DNA from 2 places in the Virgibacillus salarius genome. Region 2 is predicted to be linked to the other one. Evidence: a T-box and tRNA genes for the amino acid it is inferred to sense, from the RefSeq annotation. Region 2 holds a T-box; the other holds one or more tRNA genes.
The links. A T-box is a leader RNA that pairs with one kind of tRNA and senses whether it is charged. The one in region 2 lies ahead of ABDZ84_RS01980 (methionine--tRNA ligase), so its partner is inferred to be a tRNA-Met.
Positions count from the first base shown of each region.

Region 1: it has a tRNA-Met gene. The T-box ahead of ABDZ84_RS01980 (methionine--tRNA ligase) is inferred to sense a tRNA for this amino acid. The anticodon was not compared.

Region 1 covers NZ_BAAACY010000050.1:3,084-12,248, reverse strand. The annotation lists gene tilS (tRNA lysidine(34) synthetase TilS) at 1-650, opposite strand, end outside; gene ABDZ84_RS07160 (protein kinase domain-containing protein) at 702-1,640, opposite strand; gene ABDZ84_RS07155 (VWA domain-containing protein) at 1,609-2,343, opposite strand; gene spoIIE (stage II sporulation protein E) at 2,442-4,895, opposite strand; gene ABDZ84_RS07145 (hypothetical protein) at 5,389-5,886, opposite strand; tRNA gene ABDZ84_RS07140 (tRNA-Met) at 6,471-6,544, shown strand; gene ABDZ84_RS07135 (S1 domain-containing RNA-binding protein) at 6,922-7,305, opposite strand; gene ABDZ84_RS07130 (FtsB family cell division protein) at 7,408-7,743, opposite strand; gene yabQ (spore cortex biosynthesis protein YabQ) at 7,795-8,394, opposite strand; gene yabP (sporulation protein YabP) at 8,391-8,690, opposite strand; gene ABDZ84_RS07115 (RNA-binding S4 domain-containing protein) at 8,754-9,014, opposite strand; gene yabN (bifunctional methyltransferase/pyrophosphohydrolase YabN) at 9,021-9,165, opposite strand, start outside.
Region 2 covers NZ_BAAACY010000010.1:14,529-23,693, forward strand. The annotation lists gene ABDZ84_RS01945 (lysozyme inhibitor LprI family protein) at 448-1,065, shown strand; gene ABDZ84_RS01950 (MerR family DNA-binding transcriptional regulator) at 1,199-1,282, shown strand; gene ABDZ84_RS01955 (VOC family protein) at 1,481-1,876, shown strand; gene ABDZ84_RS01960 (DMT family transporter) at 2,029-2,943, opposite strand; gene ABDZ84_RS01965 (AraC family transcriptional regulator) at 3,062-3,949, shown strand; gene ABDZ84_RS01970 (metallophosphoesterase family protein) at 4,073-4,780, shown strand; gene ABDZ84_RS01975 (NUDIX hydrolase) at 5,004-5,459, shown strand; T-box leader at 5,736-6,000, shown strand; partial or broken gene ABDZ84_RS01980 (methionine--tRNA ligase) at 5,987-6,862, shown strand; gene ABDZ84_RS01985 (HesA/MoeB/ThiF family protein) at 7,112-8,224, shown strand; gene ABDZ84_RS01990 (lysophospholipid acyltransferase family protein) at 8,244-9,165, shown strand, end outside.

The sequences.
Region 1 (9,165 bases), on a different contig from region 2:
ATATTACTATTTTTCTCTTTTATTAATGGAAGTACGTGTTTTCGGAAATAATTCCTTGTATAGGTTGTCTCATGATTCGAAGGGTCAAGCCTCGGTTTAATATGATGCACTTCACAATAATTCCATATTTGTTCTTTCGTTACGCAGAGAAAAGGTCGAACAATAGCACCCGTAGCAAAATCCCGCTTAACAGGAATACCTGCTAATGCTTGTGAATCTGCTGAACGTACCATACGCATGAGCATCGTTTCTGCCTGATCGTCACCATGATGGCCGAGCATTAGCAAATCGGCATTATATAATTCCATTTGCTCTTCAAAGAACTTATATCGTAATTTTCTTGCCGCTAGTTGTGTTCCTAGTTTGTGCTTCTTTTTATAGGACGGTACATCAACAGAGGTTCCTACAAATTCGATATCCCACGTTTTACAAAATCGCTTAACATATCGAAGATCCTCAAGGGATGCTTCCCCTCTCAGTTGGTGATCGACAGTTACGGCGATTATACGTATTTCCCATTCCTGCCTTATCGAATGGAGGTAATGGAGAAGTGCTAACGAATCTGGTCCCCCTGATACACCTACTAGGACTGTTGCCTGCTTTGTTAACAAGTGATGTTTTTTTATAAAATGAGTAATCATCGTTTTCATTATGTCCATCTCCAACACAACATTTCTACTTTTATCCTATCACAACTAGGATCACTGAAAAAGCAAAGAAATTAAATAGTAGGCTCCCGCTAGAATAGAAATACCTCCGGCCTCTAGCAAAAAGGGAGCTTCTTTTTCTTGTTGGATTTGCTTCCTAGTTTTTTGCTTTTTTTTCTGCGTATCATGAATTACCTGTAACATCTCTCTTTTCATTTGTGAACTAGAAGCATATTTACCTGCTAGTGCCTTCTTTAAGACATTCCGATATGGGCGTAGTCCTCTTGCTTCATCCAGCTTGCGAAATAGAAGCTTCTCCGGTTGAGAACCTTTGACAAAACGTTTTGGATAATAGACATGAATGAATGCCATCGTAAAAGCAAATAAATCATAACTTGGTTCTGCTCTTCTTGATCCCATTTCCCAATAACCACGATCATAAAACTCGGTATACTCTTTGATCGCTCTTCCTGTTTGTGTTGTTCCTCCAACATCTACCCAACGCACACGTGGCGGAGAGGAGACGATTAATAGGTTATCTAATTTTAAATCGCCGAAAACCCATCCTTGTTGATGAAGCTGTTCGAGATCCTCCAACAGCTGTACCATGAAAACCCCGGCCCATTCCTTACCATGGCGATGGATATAGGAGGCCATCGATTCACCTTGCAAATATTCCATTACATAGAATGAATATTTAGTACCTATTGGAGCCGTCCAATCGTCTACATCCAATAAAGAAGGTCCAAGACGATTTCCTTGGACCTTACCGAGTGACCGGAGCACATTAACCTCAACCGTCATGGAAGAACGTTTATCACTAATTTTCAATGCAGCTAATTTGCCGTTTGCTTCACAAAGGTATACAGAACCAATGGCTCCAGCGCCAAGCTTTCTTTTGATAACATACGTTTGTTTATGCCACTTCCCCTGGATATGCATTCCAGAGTGGATATCACTATTAAGCTTCTTCCATTCCTGGTTCATCTTCATCTCTAAAGCTCCTTAGTAAGCTTTTCTTACCAAACTGATACATTGCTTCTCGAATAGCAGGACCTGTAGGAGTAATGCCACCACTTGTTAGTTTTGGAAAAATGGTAGAGATAGAATCTAAAGCAGGTGACCAATCAAATACCTTTTGTATATCTTTTCGTTTTCCAGGAAAACTAAAAATTGCAAAGCGATTACGACCAATACGTGCGTTTAAACTAATAGATAGATCAATTAATGCTTCTTTAACGGTTGGAAGCTTATCATGCATACTTGCACTCGTATCAACTAATACTAATACTTCCAGATCACACGTCTCCCCCATATCTTCTACTACTTCCATTATTTCTCCGCGCTTTTCCGGCTCAAGATCCTCTAGTGACTGATCCTGTCCTAAAATCTGCTGTAATTCTTTATTTACAAAACCCTGCAGTGTTTGGGTCATCGCTTGTTTAGTCACCGTTTGTACTGTCTGAGATAATGCTTGTTTATAGACAAGCTGGCTAACACCACCACCTGATAATGCAATGTCTTCAACTTCTTTTAAACCTTCGGGTTGTTCGCTCTGTTCATCCTCTAATATTCCAATTACATTTACAGTGATTCCTTGTTGATAAGCCAAAGAAGCTGTAGCCGAAGGATCTTCTCCTTTGTTTGAGCATCCATCTGTAATTAACAAGATTTGCTTCAGTGTACCTTTTCTCAACGTCATCTACCTCCCAACTATTAATACCATCTTCACCACTTTTTATGTGATCTATACATGGTCTAGTTAGGATGGAAGGTAAATACGTACTATATCCTTCACTGAGCTTGATCATGATAAATTGGTACAGAAGTCCATTTAGGTATATTCTTCATTACTTTAGCAACTACCACGGTCATATCATCCTCAATTTCTCCCGACCTAGTGCGAATAACTTCTTCTAAAACTAAATCAGCAATTTCCTGAGGATCGTCGGTCTTCATTTCTCTTATTTTTCGTTTTAACCATACATCCGTATTTTCCACGTGCTTTGGCCCATCAAAAATACCATCACTCATCATAATCAATAAATCTTCCGACATTAACTGTTCACTAACAATATCTACATCAAACTCCTGAATAATCCCCATAGGGAGATTACTAGCTTCCACTTTAATTAATTGATCTCCCCGTTTAATAAAGCTAGGTGTTGAGCCTATTTTTAAAAAGCGAACGAAAGCATTGTGTAAGTCAATTACCGCCAAATCGAGTGTAGCAAACATCTCATCTGTAGATCGTAGCGATAAAATTGAGTTGATCGATTTAATCGCTACTTTTTCTGGTATTCCAGTCTGTAAAATTTGTTGAAGCAACCTTAATGTCTCAACGCTCTCCTCCTGAGCCCTTAAACCATTGCCCATACCATCACTAATAGCCATAGCGTATTTCCCTGCACCAAGCTCTATGGTTGTATAACTATCTCCAGATACAAGCCCTCCACCTTTCGCAGCATTAGCAGCACCTGTCTCAACGACAAATTCTCTTGCTGAACCAAACGCTAAATAACTATACCCATTTGGAAATGGGGCAATTTCTTCCTGTTTCACAACAACAATCTCTTTCAAAATATCAGACAATACAGGGGCAATCAGTTTAGAACCTTCACCATGATATTCATAAAAGGTTAATGTCATTTCAATATCTACGTTTCCTTTATCTAAGCGATAAATTTCTAGCTTTTCCAGTTCAATCCCCATTTGCTTCAACGCATGTACAATCTGCATTTCTTGTTGTTCATGATGCTGCCGTTCCTTTAATATTTCCTTTGCGAAATCCTCCATCACCTCCGAAACTCCTTGCAATTGATCAGCTACAAGTTTTTTACTTTCTAATACTTGTTGTTTTAATTTTTGATTGGCTTCAAAGTAAGACATCTCCTCCTTCATTACATCAACAACTTTTTGAGGCTTCACACAATAATTTTCAAACTCACGTGCTGTTTTCCTGCTTGGTTTTCCGTTTTCCCCCATATCTTCTTTCATTTGTTCCATTAATGTATATGTTTTATCAAATTGTTTTTGCCAACACCTTTCCTTCATAAAGCAATTTTGACAGGTTTTCTCCGTTACTTGACTTAAAAAGTAATCGGTTTCTCTTCTTGACTCTTGATCATCTTCGCTCGGACCATCTGTGATGGTAAAGCTCTTAGACAAAGCTTGAAAAACATCTGAAAATTGTTCAACACGTTTAGCGGTTACATTTCGCACCTTTTGTAAATATTGTTCCTGTTCATTCGTATATTCTTCTGTTCCAGGTATGAACCTTGAAAGTTTTCTAAACCAGCTAGCAGGTGTAAGCAAGAAGATTAAAATAGCAATGGATGACTCGATGATCGATGGGACTAACTGGTTCGCATCGCCGTAGATTCCAATTAAAAACGTTCCAACAAATAGGCCAACAGCAACGCCTGGTTTCCTACCTTCTTTTAATAGTCCTCCTAAGAGACCTGAAAAAGCGAGTAAGCTCATTTGATAAAGGTTTGCTACATTTGCTAGAGACAAGATGAGTCCAGCAACCACGCCGACTGTTGAGCCAATCGCGGCCCCACCGACATATGCTAAAATGAGCACAAAATAGCGAGAGAATATCTGCTCGAAGGAAGCCCCATAAAACTCCCAGCCAATCGTACCAGTAAGTATAGAGGCAATGAGTATGATCATACATACGATCTCTTCATTCTTTAATGCGGGGTTATATCTTTTTGGTGATAATAATGGAATGCTCTGCATAAAAATTAATACTAATACGGTTCCTAATACTCCTTCTACGAAAACCAGCATCCAGTCATAAGCAGATAGCTGTTGACTAATGGAATACTGAAATAACCTTGTTGCTATCGTAGATAAAAATACAAATAACGGGATAAGCATCTGTTGATTCTTCGCCTGCTTAAATAAACCACCCATAAAGACAAAAACCAGTATGGCCAGAGCGATAAAGATACTATGATTTACAGAATAGCTTAAAGCACCCAATAGCACAGCAAGTATGGTTTTTAATGTTTTTTCCTTATGGACAAGCCAAATTGTAGCTAAAAAAGCAACTGCAAAAGGAGAGACAACGGATAGAATCACAGCTCGTCCCAATAAAAAACCGATCATATAAAAAAGCCATCCTCTTTCCAGCAATACCCCTTTCATCTTTGCATATAGCCGGTTTCGGAGCTTGTCCATTTGTTTTGATCTTTCTGCTCCCAATACTTTCGGTTCCATTCTTGAAATTGAATCCATCATAACTACCACTCCCTCTTTGTGCATATCATTAAATCACAATATGCCTTCTATTTTTGTCAAAACAAGAGAGCGTTTCATAAGAATCGTTCGACGACTTTCTATTCTTCAAACAGGTTTCAACACGAACACGCGTGTGGAAGGATTAAAACAGCACAAAAACGAATGCCAGTAGGTATTGAATCGTCCATTACTTTATCCAGCAAGTGAAGGCATTTTCACCTATTGCCTTATGTAAAAAGTTTTGGCGAATTCTGAACCTTTCTAACTAAACATCCTCTATTTATCGAAAAATAAAGCAGTTTTCGAGTTTTATTACATAGTTGGTGATATCGTTACGATATAGATTACGTAGGAAAATCGTGGTCAGACTGGAATTTAATTAAAGCATTGAGAAATGAATGGCCTATTATTTCTGGCTTGAAATAAAGTCTAACTGAATTTACTTGATAGATTAACGCACTTAATAATTATAGAAAAAACGATATTGCTTTAGTTACATATTACTTAATGAACCAAATAAAATCATTATAGCTAGAATAAAAACTACCGATATAGAGCTGATAAATAAACGTCTTTCCCTTACGATATTGAATACACCTTTATAAAAAGAATCTATCATTAAAATTAAAACAAAGACAACAGGATAAGCCATTATAAATGTTAATCCCTTATTCATCGTTGGACTGAAATCTAAATTATTTACACTCAACACAGCTACTAGGATAAAAACAAATAAAATAAGGGTTCCTATCATTAAAGTATGGAAGGGGTTGTTCCATATTCCTTTTTCAAATAGGGAAGGATACTTTTTAATAATTAAGCTTAAAATGACATATATTGTCATTGTTACAATCAAAGTTGCTATAACAAAAAACAAACTATTTATATAGTTATTTTCTACATCTAGCTTATAATCAATAGTTAGAAATAAGATAGGAAGAAAAGCAAGTACAATTAAAATTATTAGTCTATTCCTTATTTCTTTCTTCAACGTAGTGTTACCTCATTTCTCCGTTCAGTTTAATAATGGAAAGAGGCTGGGGCAAAACACAACTTCTTTACTCAAAACACGAATAATCATGTTATCAATAGGAGTATCATCGCCGCACCGTGAAGATATACGCTCTTTCCGTGGGCACGGCCTAAGCTAACTTGGTAAAGAAAAACACGTTACCAAGTGGATCTTCGGACTCGTGTTGTTCCCGCCGGAGTCTCGCTTATTTCAGGTGCTAAATGAATGATTCTAAACAAAAAACGAAAAGATAATTGACTTCGACTAAACATTGTTCGTTTTTTATTGTTTCTTCATTAGTTTTGTCTCAGCCTCATCCTTTCCTATATCGTACAATGCTTTTTCATTTTATCATAACGGAGATAGTTATTTGTAAAAAACCAAGCTTATTAAATATTAAAGTACCGTATTCTTTACTATTTGTATTCTCTATTGTGTAAGTCGATTTGGGCAGGGCTCTTAATTAAATTACTTATATTGCCTGTGATTCTTTCGATTTTCTTATAAGAAAGCTATTGACAGAGTCTTAAACCTGCTGTATTATATTTTCTGTTGGCTTATTTGGCGGTGTAGCTCAGCTGGCGAGAGCGTACGGTTCATACCCGTGAGGTCGGGGGTTCGATCCCCTCCGCCGCCATTATTTAGTAAAACCTGTTGCATAAGCAAAGCAGCAGGTTTTTTTGTTATATCGGTCTACCTTACACTATAAAATCAGAACAAAAGCGTAAGCGTCCGATTAGAAACGTAGCGACTGGAGCGAGTCAACAAAGATAAAGGAATCACGGTGAGCTTGCGAGCCGATGACGACTTAGATTAGGGCAATTCGTGAAGTCGCCCTCGTTTCTGGGCGCTGGAGCTGCTGCAACTCAACACGCCCATATGGATCCACATGGGCAAATTTTATATTTTCCGGTATTTTCCTAAACAATTAAAAAGAGAGGTTGGAACATAAAAGTTCCAACCTCTCTTTTTGTCGTATTTATATATAGAGCATTATTGTATAGACAGCAACTGCTATCCTCTCTTAGCACCTCGACCCCCGCGTTTGGATTCCGTGTGCTTCTTCAAAGAGGCAAGACGGTCCTCAGAATCCTTAAGGAAGCGATTCATTTTTGACTCAAAAGACTCCGTCCGTTCACGGTTATCTCGCTGACGTTTTGGTTTATCTATTGCTTTTTTTATAGACAAGCCAATCTTCCCGTCCTTCTCGACATTAATAACTTTCACCTTCACTTCATCTCCAACAGAAAGGTGATCGTTAATGTCTTTCACATAGTTGTCAGCAACCTCACTAATGTGAACAAGCCCAGTAGTACCTTGTTCAAGCTCTACAAAGGCCCCGAAATTAGTGATACCAGTTACCTTTCCTTGCAGCTTGCTGCCTACTTCAATTGACATAAAAAAAATGCTCCTCCTTAGAATTTTTAAGAAACTAATATATGGTCACAATGATGCACCATTAGCTTACTACTATATTATAGCCAAGCAGACAAAAGTGTGTCAATATGATGGCTTCTCATCGGGAAGTTTGAAAATTAATTCGCCCTCTTTAGAGAAGAAATAATTTGTTCTAGCAATTTGCAATACATAATCCTCATCATTTAAAAGCTCTACTTCCTCTTGCAAATTGGCTTCTTGCTTTTCTAAGCTTGTCAATTCCTTTTGTAAGGCTTGATATTCTTCCGTCTTTTCTGCATGAAGTACACGTTGTTTAAAATGGTACGTCGCCATGGTCCCTATTGCTATTACTGCAATCAGAGAAAATAACACAAGCCGGCGAATTAGCCGCTTCTTCTTCCGTCTCTGCCTTTCTATGTAAGCATCATATTGCTGCATATAATTAGAATCTAATCTCGTTACTGTTTGTTTGTCTGAAGCCAAAGCTCGTTACCTCCTCTTAAACCTAACATACTTCACTACTTTTATACATATATTCTTCATTTTACTATAAAATCCTGCTATTTTAAAAAGAAATAATTGAACTTTTTTAGGCAATAGTCCGTATATAGCTTGAATTATCCACTTAATTGGCGTAATGATTACAGTTAAAATAAAAAGAAGAATCGTACCAACAACTTTACATAGCCAAACAATAAAGGTATATATAAGTTTCACGATCCACGTAATTGGAGATATGATAAGAGCTTGTACTATATTTTCAAAAAATCGATAAACTGCCGCAATAATACGAATGATCTGCTCCAGTACTTTTCTATATACGTTTGCAGCAGCAACCTGATAAAAGGCAAACCCCAATAAACAAGCAGCAAATATATAGAACCTTAGTTCACCACCATTTACCCGGAATAAAACATAAAATAATAGCATTGTCTGCATTAACCAAAAGCAAATTTCCATAACATAAGTCAGGATTCTTCTATTTTTCCAATATGGTGTAAATCGACGAAATGTATCCTGAATTAAACCAAGATAAAATCCGCCTGTAATCATAGTAATCATTGTGAGGAATTGCGTACTTAAGCTCATTTAAATAACTTGCTAAAGAACCCTTTAGCTTTCTCCTGCTGCTCATCTACATAGGAAAGCTCATATATTTTTCCTTTTATGGTTACTAACCCTTCATTTACATCAAGGTTTTTTAGATGTAAATTTTGCCCGCGGACAATCAGATAACCCATAACTGTCTCCAATAGAAACTCCTCGTTATCAAAGCTATCTACTTCTTTGACACCTGTTATTTCTAAATTTTTTCGATTATTAACTTTTACAGAATGATCCGTTTGCACACGTGTTATATTTTCCTTATTCTCATAATAATTCATCGTAATAGCCCTCCTTATCATTATTACTTTATGAAAGGAGGGACAAGTATAGAACTGTGTAACCTAATTATTTAATTTCTCTTCTTTTAAAACGGTATACAATGTTTCTGCTTCTTCTTTTCTAACAGTTTCTTTCAAATTATTGATCTTAATCGTTACAAGTTTCTGACCAAATTTAATGGTAAGCTCATCTCCAGCTGTAACTGTTGATGATGCCTTTGCTTGGTTACCGTTAATCGTAATTCTTCCTTGGTCCGCTACTTCTTTAGCTAATGTTCGCCGTTTGATTAATCGAGAAACCTTTAAGAATTTATCTAATCTCATTGAATTTTACTCCCCTTCTTTCGCCTTGTCCCATAATGCATCCATTTCTTCTAAAGTTGCATGCTGAATATCGATTTGTCTTTTCTCTAATTGTTGCTCAATATAGGAAAAGCGAGATTGAAATTTTGCATTTGTACGATTTAGCGCTACC
Region 2 (9,165 bases):
TTGTTATAGTTTTTTCTGTTAAAAAGTTGGTATAGTCTAAAGAAGAAAGAGGGAGGAAAAAGAAGAGAGTGAGCAATAGTACTTATTTAGATTCAATCCTAAAATCAATATCAATCCAAGTTGAATTTAATTGAAATGAGAAGTGTAAGGATAGATCTAGATCATAAGTAATTTTAAAATATGATAAAATAAAAAAACATAACGAAGATTGTTAAATAGTGATAACCAGATACTTCAGTAATAGGATTTAATATGTGACGGGGGTTAAATAATGGAAGCCATTGAATTAGTAGAGTTGAACAAAGTAAACCAAATTCAATAGGTTACAAAAACAAAAATGAATGGCTTTCGGGAAAGTTCTAGGTAGATTAATTTAAGAAGAGCATCTTTTTTGATAAATTAAATATAGTCACGAGGAAGAATAATGAGAAGAAAGGTAGTATTTCAATGAAACGCAAATTCTTATTAGGCATGTTAACAGTAGTTTTAGTAATATTGACTGCTTGTGGAACCTCATCTGACGAGTCTACATTGGACAATCAGTCACCAAATAAAAACTCTAGTCAAAATACAAATGACGATTCTGCAAGTGCAGCTTCGACAGATAATGACACAAATACCAACAATACGAACACAGATACTGGAAGTAATGGTACCGATGAAAAGGGAGATACAACAAACAATGTACCAGCAAAAGATACAGCTAGTTTGAAGGATCAGTACCTTAAGAAATTAAATGATACGAAGAATGAAGTGGAGGAGATGCGAAAAAATCCGATAGACGATACAACATATGCGTTGAAAAAAGTTGAAGGAGATGCATACGATATTTGGGATGAATTGTTAAATGAAATTTATGGAGCCCTAAAGGAGCAACTACCTAAAGAAGAGATGGATCAACTAAGGAAGGAACAGCGTGAATGGATAGCGTACCGAGATCATACTGCAAAAGAGGCATCGCTAAAATATAAAGGTGGCACGATGGAACAGTTAGAATATGTAACGGTCCAGAACAATCTTACCGAAGAAAAGTGTTTTGAATTAGTTGAAGACTATATGAAATAACCCTTCATTATTACCGTGAAGGGGAATGCGTTGAAAATTATGATAATTTAAAAAATATTGTTTATTATAAAATAAATAGTTAATACTATTTATACAGAACATTAAAATGATTGAAAGAATAAAATGATATACCATAGAAAGGTTCTCAAAAATATGTAATGTGTCTGTTAAAATATTACGGTATTATGATGAAATTGACTTATTAAAGCCTTCGTAAATAGAAGTTGAAACGAATTATCGTTATTATGATTATGACAAAATTGAAGCAATTAAAATAATCTTGTTTTTAAAGCGTCTACATATTGATCGACTGTCAGTAAATGTCCTCAAAAAAAGTTATATGGAGCAATTGAAAAGAAGTTTGCCGGTTGTTGTTATGCTAACCTAGTAGTAATTTGCTAGAAGGAGGATAATTATGATAAAAAAGGCGATTCAACTGACATTGTTCGTCCATGATTTAAAAGAAGCGAAAGATTTTTACGTGAACAAGTTAGGATTTGTAGTACGGGAAGAAGAGGAGTTCGAACCAGGGTGGCGTTATCTTGCTGTTTCCCCTGAGAATGGTAACGAAACCATGATTGAACTAGCTGAAGCTAAAACTCCTAAACAAGAACAATTGATAGGCAAACAAGGCGGCGATACGGTCATGCTAATGTTTGAATCCGATCATATTGAAAGAGATGTTAGTGATTTGCAGGAGCGAGGAGTAGTTTTTCAAGGAGAGATACAAGGGGTACCAGGAGGTAAAGGGGTAGTATTTAAAGATTTATATGGGAATAATCTTGATTTATTCGAACCTAGAAAAGAATAACAAATAGACCTTTACCTTTAGTGAAAATTTGAGCTCCCCTTAATTGTTACTAAAAAACAACGAATATATCCCTGTTTACTTAGTTCAGATTAGAGACGCAAAGCCCTCTCAGCGAAAAACGAAACTAGTTAATCCTGGGGGGCTTTTTCTAATTAGACGGCGTGATTTTTTGCTGAAGAATCTTTATGTAAAGCTACTATTAAAATCATGATAATGATACAAGCTGTACCAACCCATTGGTAAATGCCAAAGGGTTGTTTTAACCAGAAAACAGTTGTTAAAACAGCTGCTAGGGGTTCAATACTACCTATAAGACTCGTTTCTTTAGGTGACAGGCTCTGTAAACTTTCTATATAAAACCAAAATGCAATCATCGTTCCGAAAATGATAACGAAGACTATATATAAATATGCTTCTAGCGTTAAGCTGCTATTGTTCAGTTCCCAAGGTGGGTGGATAAAGCTTAATGCAGTACCTCCGATAATCATTGCCCAGCCAACAATGACAAGCGAATCGTATTGCTTTAGCAAAGGAATGGCATACAACGTATAAAATGCTAAAGCTATCCCAGATAAAACACCCCAAACGATTGCTAGTAACGGTACAGATAGTTGTGAGAATGAGCCATTGGTTAATAAGAAGAAGCATCCAACGAAAGCTAGCAAAATAGTTAACACATCTTTTTTTGTTAGAACAGATTGTCTGCTTAAAATGAGATAAAGAATAATCATTACTGGTGCTAAATATTGTAATAGTGTTGCTACCGCAGCATTGCCATGTTCAATCGAAGCCATATATGTGTACTGAACAGCAAGCATACCAAGTAACCCGAAAATAAGTAAATGAATAGCGATCCTTCTGTTTTTCCAAACAGTAATTATTTGGGAGCGGTCTTTTTCAAAAAATTGAACTGCTAATAGTAATAAACCAGCCAGTAGTAACCTGGTCGCAACAAGCCAATCTACATCAATAGAGAATTCTTGAAATAGCTTTTTTGCAACTGTGCCACCAATCCCCCAAAATGCTGCTCCCGTTATTACAAGAAACATTCCTTTCCCTCTATTCATGATGAATTCTCCACCTTTATGATAAAAATAGTGTTATCATATGGATAATAATAAGAGGAGAATTCTTGGAATAATACGTAAATCGAATCAAAAAGTATAATTATATTGAGGTTTTGCTATGCAAATAAAAAATTTTATCGTTGACCAAAATTTAAAAGAATTAACGGAACATCGCACGGTTGTATTACCGCTTGCATGTTACGAAACGATGATTACTAAAAACATACATGGCTTTATACCACTGCACTGGCATGATGAAATTCAATTTGTTCTCATTATAAAAGGAGAAGCAATCTTCCAAGTTAATGAAGAAAAAATAACTGTTCGAGAGGGCGAGGGACTGTTTATAAATAGTGGGTGTTTGCACATGGCAACAGATGAAAATGATTCGGGCTGTATTTATATTTGTTTAAATGTATCTCCACATTTTATTTTATCTCAAGAGCTTTATACAACCCATGTAAGTCCGTATACGCAAGCCACTAATTTGCCTTACCTTAACTTGGATACAGAGGAAGTTTGGGAGAAAAATATTTTAGCTGCTATTGTAAACATCAATCAACTGATACAACAAAAGCCCTCATGTTATGAAATCGATATTAGCATGCAGCTAACGATAATTTGGAAAAATTTAATCATAAATGGTTTTGATTTAGAGTACGAACAGGTAGAAAAGCTAAAGAGTCATCGAATGAAGCAAATGTTAAATTGGATACACACACATTATGCGGAAAAAATTCTTTTAGACGATATTGCACGTGCTGGTCAATTGAGTCGATCCGAATGTTGTAGATATTTCAAACGAATTTTAAAGAAAACACCATTGAATTATGTAACCGATTATCGAATTCAAAAAAGCTTAATTTTACTACAACAAATAGAATCCAATGTCACGGATGTTGCCTATGAAGTAGGCTTTAATAGCACAAGCTATTTCATTGCTCAGTTTCGCAGATCGATGAACATGACACCATTAGCATATAAAAAATATAAAAATAGCTATTAATGACCGCGAGTGTTGAAGAACATTGATATCTTGTGTGAACGGCACTATATACCTTTTAGCAAAAATGATTGATTATCATCTTAATCTAGTATCTGAAAATGTTAATACGTGGAGGTATTTGTTATGAAAATAGCAGCAATTTATGATATTCACGGTAATAACGTTGCATTAGAAGCTGTCTTAACTGAAGTGGCAAATGAAAAGGCTGAAAAAGTTATAGTTGGTGGGGACTTAGTCTGGGGACCGCAGCCTAGAGAAGTCATGGAAACTTTAATGAGATATAAGGATACATTTTTATTTATAATGGGTAATGCAGATAGAGAGGTAGCGCATCGATATAGCATAGAAGATGGCTGTCAGGATTTTGTAGCAGAAATAAATTACTGGTGTGCAGATCAATTAACAAGGGAGCACTTGAGTTTTTTGAAAGAATTGCCTGAGAGACAACGGATGGCTATTAACGGGTTAGGCGATGTATTGTTTGTACACGGTTCTCCAAGGAATGACGAAGAAGCAATAAGAGCTGATACCGATGAACGAGAAATTAATGAGATGGTAAAGGATACTGAAGCGAATATTATAGTATGCGGCCATACGCATATTCAGTTTGACAGATTAGTAGCTGGTAGGCGAATAGTCAATGCTGGTAGTGTTGGTCTACAGAGTAAAGCTAAGGGGGCTTGTTGGCTATTTATTCATGATGATGAAATAGAACATAAGGAAACGCAGTATGACATAGAAAAAGCTGTGAAGGAAATACTCCAAGGTACCTGTCCATATAAAGAAGATTTTGCTGAACATATACGAAACCCTCCAAATATTGGTCCATAATTCAATAAGTTATTACTTTTAATTCATCTAAAATACTCAAGATGTAACTTCTCCTTATTAAAATTACAGAGGCAGAAGAGAAAAAATTCTTAACACCACTATAGAAAATGGGGAGTTTAGAAGAGATGATTAAAAAATTATTAACCTAAAGATAATCCAGTTAAAATATTTTGAATTTATGGTAAAATGTATATTTTTATTTCAAAAAGGAGCAATAATTGATATGGCAAAAACTTCAGGCTGTTTTACCATCGTTTTTAATAAAAAGGGTTACATATTGTTAGTGAAGAGAAAGGATTATCCTGTCTGGGATTTACCTGGGGGAATGTTAGAAAAAGATGAACACTTAGAGAATTGTGCTATACGAGAAGCTAAAGAGGAAACGGGGTATATCATTTCGATTAAACGAAAAATAGGAGAATATTATCAACCTCAATTTGATGATTTACAACACATATTTTTAGGGGAATTGCTAGGTGGTACGCTAATTAAAAATGGTCCTGAAACAGATAAAGTGGATTGGTTTCATCCAAAAAAATTACCTATGTTTATGATTCCCAATAGAAGAAAGCAAATTAAAAATTTTCTTAGACATAAAAATACAGTAATAAAAGATTCAATAACCGTTTCTCGATTTAAAATTTCACTATTTAAAGTGTTTTTTAAGGTGTTTGGTTAAGTTTCTGCAATTCTTAAATAAGCATGTGGATGAACGTATTAATTTTACTATTAAAATAAATTGTTTTTATTGTAAGATGCTGAAGGATGTATAAAATATATTTTATTAAAAGAGTAATTGAAGTTTACATGCTAAATATGAGATTTGCATATATACAGTGGCCGTGAAATGCTGTTGGGTGGAATATTGAGGAGAGGTTAAATTGTACTGTTGATCAAAGTAGAAATATAATTTCCTATTGTGTTTATGAATATGAAATGTAATAATAAGTTAAATGTAAAAGCAATGATGAGAAGAGTAAATCATTTTTATTCCGTTACAGAGAGCTTCGTTGGCTGAAAAGAAGCATGGAATTATTTGATTGAATATGGTCTCTGAGCTGCATAGTTGAACGTTCTATTGAGCGTAAGGCTATGACGAGATTTGGCACTCGTTATAAATGTCAGGGTATAAGAACTTTATCGTTCCGTACTTATTGAGGCTAATCATGTGAGTGGTTAGCAAATTAAGGTGGTAACACGAGAATAATCTCGTCCTTAGACAGTTGTTTTGTCTTTGGACGAGGTTTTTTATTTTCAAGAGATGAAAATAGTAAGGGAGGAAATAAGATGAATGTATTTATCGGAGGAGCATGGCCTTATGCCAATGGTTCACTACATTTAGGCCACATATCTAGTTTATTATCAGGTGACGTTTTAGCCCGGTATTATAGAATGAAAGGAGAAAATGTTCTTTATGTATCAGGAAGTGATTGCAATGGAACTCCAATTACGATTAGAGCAAAGCAAGAAGATGTAACACCTAAGGAGATTGCTGATAGGTATCATAAAGAGTTTTGTGCGTGTTTTGAAAAGTTGGGTTTTACTTATGATTGCTATACAAGGACAGATAGTGCCCATCATCATAGAATTGTGCAAAATATATTTTTGCAGCTATTTGATAATGGAAAAATCTATAAAAAGGAAATTGAACAGGCGTATTGCAATAGGTGTGAACAATTTTTACCCGACCGGTTTGTCGAAGGAACTTGTCCACAATGTGGACAGGATGCTCGTGGTGACCAATGTGACCACTGCTCAAAAATATTAGAACCACTAGACCTTATAAATAAGAAATGTAAGATTTGTGGTGATTCTCCAACTACGAAACAGACAGAACATTTCTATTTTAAGTTAAGTGCATTCCAAAAAGAACTACAGCAGTACGTAACTAATGCGAAAGTGAAGAACTTATGGAGAGAAAATGCGATTCAATTATCGGAAAGATATTTAATGGAAGGATTGCCCAATCGAGGAGTTTCAAGAGATTTACCAATAGGTGTTCCAGTTCCAGTAAAGGGATATGAGGAGAAGAAGATTTATGTATGGATCGAAGCTGTTTCCGGATATTATGCAGCCAGTAAAAAAAGTTTATAAAATTTTATGTTGTATTTAACTTTAATTCTATTTATTCGATTAATTTTATCAATACAAATATTCAGAATAATGATTTATGATATAAGTAGTAGGAGAAAGGAGGGTTACATATGAAAAAAATAGCTGAATTTGTACTAGAAGGCGATGCGAAAAATGGTTCTTGCTAACTATTTTGGCAGAGAAAATGGGCACACCAAATTTATGTGGTGTGCTCATTTTATAAGGAGGACAAATGAGTTGAAGAATATATATCCAATGATCAAATCTAGTGTAGGTGTTTTTAAAGAAAAAAATACTAAAAGAATTCACTTTGTTTTTTATTCTACTTCTTGTCATAAAGTTTTTGAAATTGAGAATGAATGTATTTTGAAATCTATATTATTAATGGATGGGACTAAGCCACTTTTGGATATTTTTTTAAAGATTAATCTCAATTTTCAGCAATTTACATATAAAGAATTAGAGGAGTGTACAGAACTGTTATTAAAAGAAGGAATTATCGAAAATACCAATGATCCAATAAGAGAACAGTTTACTACTGAAGAATTAGAAAGATATTCAAGGCAAGTGGACTTATGGAGTGATTACTGTGATTTAAGTTCTCCTTGGGAATTACAAAAGAATATAAAGGAATCTACTGTAGCAATTATTGGAATTGGAGGCATAGGTAGTTGGATGGCTACTTCACTAGTAATGGCCGGAATTGGAAATATTAAATTAGTAGACTATGATCGAGTAGAGCGACATAATATAACAAGACAATTACTTTACACTACTGAAGATATAGGTAGAGAAAAAATAAAAGTTATGGAGATGAAGTTAAGAAGTATTAATCCAAACGTAAACATATTCCCTGCTCTTATGGAGATAGATGAAGGTACAGATTTGTCCCATATAGTAGAAAGTTGTGATTTGGTAATTAATTGTGCAGACAATCCAGATATTAATACTACAGCTCAATGGGTATCAAAGGTGTGTTTAAAGTATAAAGTACCCCATATAGTTGGGGGCGGTTATATAGGCCATTTGGGATTAATTGGTCCCACAATTATTCCAGGAAGAACTAAATGTTGGGATTGTTACCAAATTAATTATAAAAAAAGGAGGAAAGAAGGTAAATTATTAACTAATTTATTTCCAGATAGAAAGAGACATACTGGTGCAACAGCGTCCATTTCTTCTATAGTAGCCAATTTTCAAGTTTGGGATGCAATACGTCTTCTAGGAAGAATTGGGGATCCAAATATTATAAATAAAACTGGAGAAATAGATTTAAATAATTTATCCATACGTTGGAATAACTTAAGTGAAGATGATCTATGTGAGGTTTGTTCAGAGTACTATATATAAAAAATGGGAGGAAATTAAAATGGCAGATGGTATTATGGATTTTGATATTGTAGAAAGTAATCCAACGATCTATCAAATTTTGAGAGACTATCCTTTTGAGTTTTTGTATGACTTTCTTAAAAAAGGAATGAGTTACGAGAAAAATACGAAAATGGCAGAAAGATGGAGAAAATACAATAAAGAAATGGTAGAAATAATGAGAGTATTAAAAAGGGACTCAACAGATTGTGAAATAGAAGAATTTTCTAACCGTTGGACAGATTATTTGTTCTACCGAAATTTAGATATAAATCTTATTTCAATGTATGCTACACAACAAGACTTCCTTGAAAAACATGTTAGGTTTAAAGGCCTGCATAATTTAGATCATAGCTTAAAAAAAGGGAACCCTCCTGTATTAGTATCTTTGCATATGAATGCTTACCAAGCGATCGTTCCGTTACTTGCAGCCAAAGGTTATAGATTAAGTTATTTTATGGATAAACAAACTTTGAATGTATGGAATAGGATAGGTGAATCCTTTTTAGGTGAAGTAATGAATAAACTATCACCAATTGGATTACCACAAAACTCAGCAATTAAACAAGCTCTAAGAAATTTAAAAGAAGGTAAACCTTTGCTTATGTTTCCCGATTTCACTCTAGGAGATATGCCAAATGTTGAGACTAAATTCTTAGGATATGATGTTTTTGTACCCGTTGGACCAGCAAAGATTGCTACTTTACTTGAAAGTCCTATTATTCCAATCATATTAGAAAAAAGTAATAGATATCAATATACATTAAGAATTGAAGAACCACTTTTTGAACCAACAGATGTTAAAAATGTTGAGGAAATATCAATATCTATTTTTAAATGGATTGAGAAAGAAGTAAAACAGTGTCCGGAAAATTGGTGGTGTTGGTATATTTTCCGAGATAAGATACTTAAAACTAAGCAAG